2 regions of the Planomonospora alba genome follow, and region 2 is predicted to be linked to the other one. Evidence: predicted binding sites of a transcription regulator. Region 2 holds the regulator's gene; the other holds the start of a gene.
The links. Region 2 encodes LexA, which represses DNA repair genes until DNA is damaged. Its sites were predicted from a motif close to TCGAACANNTGTTCGA; they were not measured.
Positions count from the first base shown of each region.

Region 1: a site for LexA is predicted at 2,313-2,328, ahead of ruvC (crossover junction endodeoxyribonuclease RuvC). Genes of this name have one in related genera too.

Region 1 is NZ_BAAAUT010000037.1:25,590-29,999, forward strand. Features, by position in the region: gene pdxT (pyridoxal 5'-phosphate synthase glutaminase subunit PdxT) at 1-3, shown strand, start outside; gene ABD823_RS21925 (YebC/PmpR family DNA-binding transcriptional regulator) at 7-759, shown strand; gene ABD823_RS21930 (cation:proton antiporter) at 969-2,249, shown strand; gene ruvC (crossover junction endodeoxyribonuclease RuvC) at 2,362-2,949, shown strand; gene ruvA (Holliday junction branch migration protein RuvA) at 2,946-3,566, shown strand; gene ruvB (Holliday junction branch migration DNA helicase RuvB) at 3,646-4,410, shown strand, end outside.
Region 2 is NZ_BAAAUT010000062.1:15,472-19,881, reverse strand. Features, by position in the region: gene nrdR (transcriptional regulator NrdR) at 60-533, opposite strand; gene lexA (transcriptional repressor LexA) at 1,955-2,665, shown strand; gene ABD823_RS28590 (MalY/PatB family protein) at 2,799-3,962, shown strand; gene leuS (leucine--tRNA ligase) at 4,203-4,410, opposite strand, start outside.

The DNA.
Region 1 (4,410 bases), on a different contig from region 2:
TAGGCGATGTCCGGCCACTCCAAATGGGCGACGACGAAGCACAAGAAGGCCGCGCTTGACTCCAAGCGGGGCAAGCTGTTCGCCAAGCTCATCAAGAACATCGAGGTCGCGGCCCGGACCGGTGGCCCCGACCCGGACGGCAACCCGACGCTGTACGACGCCATCACCAAGGCCAGGAAGAACTCGGTCCCGCTGGACAACATCGAGCGCGCCCGCAAGCGCGGCGGCGGCCTGGAGGCGGGCGGCGCCGACTGGCAGACCATCATGTACGAGGGCTACGCCCCCGGCGGCGTCGCGGTGCTGATCGAGTGCCTGACCGACAACCGCAACCGGGCGGCCTCCGAGGTCCGCGTCGCGCTGACCCGCAACGGCGGCTCGCTGGCCGACCCCGGCTCGGTGTCCTACATGTTCAACCGCAAGGGCGTCGTGATCGTCCCCAAGGGCGGGCTGTCGGAGGACGACGTGCTGATGGCCGTCCTCGACGCGGGCGCCGAGGAGGTCAACGACCTGGGTGAGAGCTACGAGGTCGTCTGCGAGGCCGGTGACCTCGTCCCGGTCCGCAAGGCCCTGCAGGACGCCGGGATCGACTACGACTCGGCCGAGTCGAGCTTCCTGCCGACGATGAACGTCCCCCTGGACGAGGAGGGCGCGCGCAAGGTCTTCCGGCTGATCGACGCGCTCGAGGACAGCGACGACGTGCAGAACGTGTGGGCCAACTTCGACGTCTCCGACGAGGTCATGGAGAAGATCGAGGCCTGACCGGCCGGAAGGCGCCCGCCCGGCGGACGGCCCGGCTCCTCCGGGAGCGCGGAGGTCCCGGTCCGCGGCGCGGGCGCCGCGCTCCTCCGGGGGAGCGCTCCCGGCCCGCGGGGCACGCCCCCCGCGAGCGGGGGGGCGCCCGGGTCCGCCGCCCGCAGTGATCGTTTCGTGAGGTTTGTCCCGTCATGTGCGGGTAGCAGCGCCTCACCATGGGGAACCCTGATCTCGTCTTCGCGGTGGCCGGCGTCGGCGCCCTGCTCGCGGCCGTGCTCCCGCAGCTGCTCGACCGGCGGCCCTTCTCGCTGCCGCTGGCCTGCCTGATCGGCGGGTTCCTCCTCTACCTGGTGCCGCTGGGGCTCTCCCGGCCCGACCCGGTCGCCCACCGGGCGCTGGTCGAGCACGCCACCGAGATCTGCGTCATCGTCTCGCTGATGGGCGCAGGACTGGCGGTCAACCGGCCCTTCGGCTGGGCGCGCTGGGGCTCGACCTGGCGGCTGCTGGCGTGGACGATGCCGCTGAGCGTGGCGGCGGTCGCCCTCGCCGCGCACGGCCTGCTGGGCTGGCCGTGGGCCGCGGCGCTGCTGCTCGGCGCGGTGCTCTCGCCCACCGATCCGGTGCTCGCCTCCGACGTGCAGGTCGGCCAGCCGGTCGACTCCGAGAAGGACGACGACGAGGTGCGCTTCACGCTCACCTCCGAGGCCGGGCTCAACGACGGCCTGGCCTTCCCGCTCGTCTACGCCGCGATCGCCTTCGCCCTCGCCGGAGGCGGCGCCGGCTGGCTCACCGAGTGGGCGCTGACGGACCTGCTCTACAGGAGCGCCGTCGGGGTGCTGGGCGGCCTGGCGACCGGCACGCTGCTGGGGCGGCTCTTCTTCCGGGCCAGGACGGCGGACCTGAGGCTGGCCGAGCACCGCGACGGCTTCGTCGCGCTGGCCGCGACGCTCCTGGCGTACGGCGCCACCGAACTGGTGGGCGGGTACGGCTTCATCGCGGTGTTCGTGACCGCCTGCACGATCAGGGCCGCCGAGCGCACCCACGGCTACAACGGCGTGCTGCACGGCTTCATCGAGCAGATCGAGCGGCTGCTGACCGCCTGGCTGATCCTGCTGCTCGGCGGGTTCGTCGCGACCGGCGGCCTGGCCGCGCTCACCTGGGAGGGGGCCGCGGTCGGACTGCTGCTGCTCCTGGTGGTCCGGCCGCTGGCCGGAGGGCTCGCCGGGCTCGGCGGACGGGCGGGGCGGCGCGAGCGCGGCGTGATCGCCTTCTTCGGCATCCGGGGCATCGGCTCGCTGTACTACCTCGCCTACGGGCTCGGGCACGCCGACTTCGGGGTGCCCGCCGAGGAGATCTGGGCCGTGGTGGCCTTCACCGTACTGGCCTCGCTGGTCCTGCACGGGATCACGGCGACGCCGGTGATGGAGCGGCTGGACCGGCTGCGGGCCGCGGCCGCGGCGGAGGACGGCGGGGAGCCCGCCGCCCAGCGCCTGTGAGATCCGGCGCCGGGGCGGCCGGGTGTCCGTGCGGGCGGGGCCGCCAGGCGGTAGAGTCGGGCACCGAACAGGTGTTCGGCGGGTGGGAGGCGTGCCGGTGCGGGTGCCCGAGCTGCGGGTGATGGGGGTCGATCCGGGGCTGACCCGGTGCGGGCTCGGCGCGGTGGAGGGACGCCCCGGCGCGCCGCTGCGCCTGGTCAAGGTCGGCGTCGTGCGCACGGCGGCCGACGACGAGATCGGAGCGAGGCTGGTGGCCGTGGAGGCCGGGATCGAGCGGTGGCTCGACGAGGTCAGGCCGGACGCCGTGGCCGTCGAGCGGGTCTTCGCCCAGCACAACCTCAGGACCGTGATGGGCACGGCCCAGGCCTCCGCCGTCGCCATCCTGTGCGCCTCGCGGCGGGGCATCCCGGTGGCGCTGCACACGCCGTCGGAGGTGAAGGCCGCGATCACCGGCAGCGGCACGGCCGGCAAGCAGCAGGTCGGCACCATGGTGACCAGGCTGCTGCGGCTCGACGCGATGCCGAAGCCCGCCGACGCCGCCGACGCCCTCGCGCTCGCCATCTGCCACGTGTGGCGGGGCGGGGCGCACAACCGCCTGGCCGAGGCGCTGGCCAGGACGAGGACGGAGCCGGGCACGACCGCGGCGGCCTACTTCCGCGGCCGGGGCCGCGGCGGACATGCGAGAGGAACGGTGAAGTGATCGCCTCGGTGCGGGGACGGGTGACCGCCATCGCGCACGACAGGGCGGTGGTCGAGGTCGGCGGCGTGGGCGTGCTGGTGCACTGCACCCCCGGCACGCTCGCGACGCTGCGGACGGGGGAGGAGACCCGCCTGGCCACCTCCCTGGTGGTCCGGGAGGACTCGCTCACCCTGTTCGGGTTCGCCGACGACGACGAGCGCGGTGTCTTCGAGATGCTGCAGGCCGCCAACGGGGTCGGGCCCAAGGTCGCGCTGGCCATGCTGGCCGTGCACACGCCCGACGCGCTCCGGATGGCCGTGGCCTCCGCCGACGTCAAGGCGCTGACCCGGGTCCCGGGCGTCGGCCCCAAGGGCGCCCAGCGGATCATCGTCGACCTCAAGGACAGGCTGGGCACCCCGGAGGAGGCCGTCAGCGCCGCGCTCGACGGCCGGGCGGCCGCGCCCGCCTGGCGGGACCAGGTCCACTCGGGGCTGGTCGGCCTGGGCTACTCGGCCAAGGACGCCGACGAGGCGGTCGCCGCGGTGGGCCCGCAGGCCGACGCCGAGGTGGCGGCGGGCCGGACCCCGCAGGTCGCGGCCCTGCTGAAGGCGGCGCTGCGCGTGCTGAGCGTGCGGTGAGCGCAGTGGTGCGCGTGGACGAGCGGAGCGGGCGGGCCGCGGGCGCGGCGGCGCGGACGCGGCCGGCGGAGGGGGCGGCATGAATCCCGAGCGCGACCTGGTGTCGCCGGAGGCCGAGGGTGACGAGCGGCTGATCGAGGCCGCGCTCCGGCCCAAGCGGCTGGCGGAGTTCATCGGACAGGCCCGGGTGCGCGAGCAGCTCTCACTGGTGCTGCACAGCGCCCTGCGCCGCGGCCGGCCGCCGGACCACGTGCTGATGAGCGGGTCGCCGGGACTCGGCAAGACGACCCTGTCGATGATCATCGCGACCGAGCTGGGCGTGCCGCTCCGCATCACCTCGGGGCCGGCGCTGGAGCGGGCGGGCGACCTCGCGGCGATCCTGTCGACCCTCTCGGAGGGCGAGGTCCTGTTCGTCGACGAGATCCACCGGATGGCCCGGCCCGCCGAGGAGATGCTCTACCTCGCGATGGAGGACTTCCGGGTCGACGTCGTGGTGGGCAAGGGGCCGGGGGCGACCGCGATCCCGCTGGAGATCGCGCCGTTCACCCTGGTCGGCGCCACCACCCGGGCGGGCCTGCTGCCCGCGCCGCTGCGCGACAGGTTCGGCTTCGTCGCGCACATGGACTTCTACGAGGTCGGGGAGCTGGAGCAGGTGCTGCACCGCTCGGCGCGGCTGCTCGGCCTGGAACTGCCCGCCGACGCGGCGCGGGAGATCGCCGGGCGCTCGCGCGGCACGCCCCGCATCGCCAACCGGCTGCTCCGCCGGGTGCGCGACTTCGCCGAGGTCCGGGCGGACGGGGTGATCTCCCGGCAGGTCGCCGCGGCCGCGCTGGACCTCTACGAG
Region 2 (4,410 bases):
CGAGTCGGACCACATCAACGCGCCGCCTCAATTCCCCCGGCGCCCGGGGATTGACTTCTTCAGTCCTGCTCGGCGTCCTGCTGAGCGGAGCGGTCCGCCCGCAGCTGCCTGATCTCGGCCTCGAAGTCGGCCAGCGTCTCGAACCCCCGGTAGACCGAGGCGAAGCGGAGATAGGCCACCTCGTCCAGCTCGCGGAGCGGGCCCAGGATCGCCAGACCGACCTCGTGGGCGGGGATCTCCGCGGCTCCGGTCGCCCGGATGCTCTCCTCGACGCGCTGGCCGAGCTGGGCCAGGGAGTCCTCGCTGACGGGCCGTCCCTGGCACGCCCGCCGGACCCCCGCGATCACCTTGTCCCTGGAGAAGGGCTCGGTCACCCCGCTGCGCTTGCCCACCATGAGCAGGACCGTCTCCTGCGTGGTGAACCTGCGCCCGCACTGCGGGCACGTGCGCCGGCGGCGGATGGCCGCGCCGTCCTCGGTGGACCGGCTGTCGATGACCCGCGTGTCAGGGTGACGACAGAACGGGCAGTGCACGTGCGTCGCCTCCTTGACCGGATGAATGTCACACCTGCCCCACACGCCCCGCGTCATCCCATGCGGAATACCCGCACCCGTTCACCGGCGAAGGTGAAGTGCGGTGATGGAAACACAACTTATGGTGAGGCGGGATGGGTGGTGCCACTAGATGTTGTGGTGCAACCGTAGAAGTGCACGACCATGAACGCAAGTTGATCCGGAGGGCCGGCGCGAAGGCGCAGATCAGGGATGCGAGCCGGGCGTGTCGCCGCCCGCCGGAATCGGCGGGTCCCTGGCGGGCCCCGCGGCCCCCTTCGCCGGCCCGGCGGCCCTTCCTGCCCGCCGGACGCCTCCGCCCGGGATCGCCCACCCGGGACGGCCCGGTCGGCGCCGGCCGCACGCCGGCCGCGGACGGCCGGCTCCGGCCCAGGTCATGCCCGGGCCGGACGAGGGTATCGGACGGCCGGCACCGCCCGTGACACGGCGCCCGGCCACGACCGGCCTCGGCCGCCTCCGCCCCATCCGGGCGGGTCGGAGTGAGGCGGGTCGGGGCGGGGCCGACGGGCGGCAGGGCCGGGACGGGCCCCGGAGGGGACTCCGGACGCGAGGGAGGACGGCCCGCGCGGGGACGGTCCGCGCAGGGACCGCACGGCCCGCGCGGGAACGGCCCGAGTGCGAAGGAGGGCCGTCTAGGCCGGGAAGAGACGGCCGACGACCCACAGGAGGGTGAGAGCGAGCAGCACGAGGGCGAGAACCACCACGATCCGGCCCCTGCGGGTGAGCCTGACCCGCGGCCCGGAGGTCCGCCGCGCACCCCGCGCCGGGCCCGGGCGCCCTCCGGCGTCCCGCGGCACCCGGCCGGTCCCGCCGCCCTGAGCGGCTCGCGCGCCCCTGCCGCTCCGGGAATCCCGCGCGCCCTGCACCGCCCGATCACCCCGGGCACCCCGCACGCCCCGTGCCGCCTCACCGTCCCGGGCCTCTCGCGCGGCCCGCACCGCCCGGCCCTCCCGGACCGCCCCGGCAGGTCCTCCGGCGGGACGGGGGACCTCGCGCACGGCCCCGGCGCGCCCTCCTTGCAGCACCCGCAGGTGCGGGCGCCCCTGGTCCGGCCGGCCCTCCCGCCCGGACCCCCGCATCCGATCCGCCGCCCGCTCCGCGGCCCCGGTCCGCCCCGCCCCCTGCTCCGACGCCCGTGCCCGCCCGGATCGCCGCACCCGCCCGGTCGTCCTCACACGCTCCCCCCTCCCCGCGCCCGAACAAAGGCGACGGAAAGACCGGCGAATCGAACACGATGTCGATCGAACTCCCGTACGATGTTGTACACCACGGCGCCGAGGATTTCGAGGAAGACTCGAACAATTGTTTGAAGATGATCTTCGACGGGAGTACGGTCGCCGTGTGCGACATGAGGAATACAGAGCGGGAGGCGAGGAGATCCCATGAGCGAGCGCAACGAGAACGGCGCGGCCCCCAGTGACCTGGCGGTGCGCAGGCGTGACTCCCTCGGCCTCACCCCCAGGCAGCGCAAGATCCTTGAGGTGATCCGCGACTCGGTGCAGCAGCGCGGCTATCCGCCGTCGATGCGCGAGATCGGCGAGGCGGTGCAGCTCACCAGCACCTCCAGTGTGTCCCACCAGCTGACGGCGTTGCAGCGCAAGGGTTACCTGAGGCGTGACCCGCACCGGCCCCGCGCGCTGGAGGTCCGTCTGCCCGGTGAGCCCGTGCTGTGGGTGGATCCCGACGCCGGCACCGACGAGACGCCGGTCAGCCGGCCGACCGCCTCCTACGTGCCCCTCGTCGGCCGGATCGCCGCCGGCGGCCCGATCCTCGCCGAGGAGAGCATCGAGGACGTCTTCGCCCTGCCCAAGCAGCTCGTCGGCGAGGGCACGCTCTTCCTGCTCCAGGTGACCGGTGACTCGATGATCGACGCGGCCATCGCCGACGGCGACTGGGTGGTCGTGCGCCAGCAGCCGGTCGCGGAGAGCGGTGACATCGTCGCGGCGATGATCGACGGCGAGGCCACCGTCAAGACCTTCAAGCGCCGGGACGGCCACGTCTGGCTGGTCCCGCACAACCCGAACTACGACCCGATCCCGGGCGACGAGGCCACCGTCCTCGGCAAGGTCGTGGCGGTCCTCCGCAAGCTCTGAGCAGTCCCGCGTCGAGCCGCCGGTCATCCCGTCCGAGCCGGAGCGCGCCGAGCCGGCATCCGGCCGACGCGTTCCGGAGCGGACGCCGGGACGGGCGCGCCACCGGGCCGCCCGCCCCGGTTAGGCTGGGGCGGTGAGCGATCTGCCCGATATGAACGATCTGACGCTGGACGACCTGACCGACAGGGACGGCGCGAAATGGTCGTCGGCCGGACCCGGCGTGATCCCGGCCTGGGTCGCGGACATGGACTTCCCGGTCGCTCCCGCCGTACGCGAGGCCCTGATCCGCCGGGCCCGCGGCGACCTCGGCTACCCCTCCTGGCTCGACCGGCTCGGTGACGGTCCGCTGGCCGAGGCTTTCGCCGAGCGCATGGAGCGGCGGTACGGCTGGCACGCCGACCCCGGCCACGTGCGCTCCTTCACCGACATCAACCAGGCCCTCCAGGTCGTCCTGCACCTGGCCACCCGGCCCGGCGACGCGGTGGCCCTGCACGTCCCGACCTACCCGCCCTTCCTGCAGACGCTGGCCGACATGGACCGGCCGCCGCTGCCCATCCCGCTGGAGCCGGCCGGAGACTCCTGGGGCTTCGACACCGACGCCCTGGCCGCCCGGCTCGCCGAGGGCCGCTGCCGCGTGCTGCTCCTGGTGAACCCGCAGAACCCGACCGGGCGCTCGTTCACCCGCCGGGAGCTCACCGACCTCGCCGAACTGGCCGAACGCCACGACCTGCTGGTCGTCTCCGACGAGATCCACGCCGACCTGACCCACGCCCCGGCCCGGCACGTCCCCTTCGCCACGCTGCTGCCCGAGCGGACCGTCACGCTCACCTCCGCCACCAAGGCCTTCAACCTGGGCGGCATCCGCTGCTCGGTGGCGCACCTGGGGGCACCCGCCGTACGCGAGGCGCTGAGCGCCCAGCCCCGCCACCTGTACGGCGCGGCCCACGTGTTCGGGGTCGACGCGACCGTCGCGGCCTGGCGGGACGGGGACGACTGGCTGGAGCGGGTCAGGGCGCTGCTCGACCGCAACCGGCGCCTGGTCGCCGAGCGGCTCCCCCAGGGCGTCGGCTACCGGGTACCCGACGCGACCTATCTGGCATGGCTGGACTTCAGGGGTCTGGGGACGGGCGAGGACCCCGCCGACCTCCTGCAGCGCGAGGCCCGGGTGATGCTCAGCCAGGGCCCGCCGTTCGGCCCCGGCGGCGAGGGGTTCGCCCGGCTGAACTTCGCCACCTCCGAGCCGGTCCTCTCCGAGGTCCTGGACCGCATCGCCCGGGCGGTGAAGGCCCGGTCGTGACCGCCCGGCGGGGCCTGCGCGCGGGCCGGGGACCAGGGTTCCCTGAACCCCTTCAGGGCCCCGGGACCGGGCCCGGTGAGCCGGGGACGCCGGGAAGCGCCGGGTCGGCGGCGGACTGGACGTCCCCCGGGGCGGGGCATCCGGAGGGCCGGCGTCGCCGGAGGGGTGGAGGGTCCAGCGGCCCTCCACCCCTCCGGCGACCCGCTCGGCGGCCCCGGAGAACCGGGGCCGCCGAGGGCCTCACGGGACGATGTTGACCAGCTTCGGCGCGCGGACGATGACCTTGCGCGGCGCGCCGGACAGGAAGCCCTGGACCTTCTCCGAGGCCAGCGCCAGCGACTTCAGGTCGTCCTCGGAGATCTCCGGGGAGACCTCCAGCCGGTCGCGGACCTTGCCCGCGACCTGCACGACGCAGGTGACGGTCTCCTGGACCAGCAGGGCCTCCTCG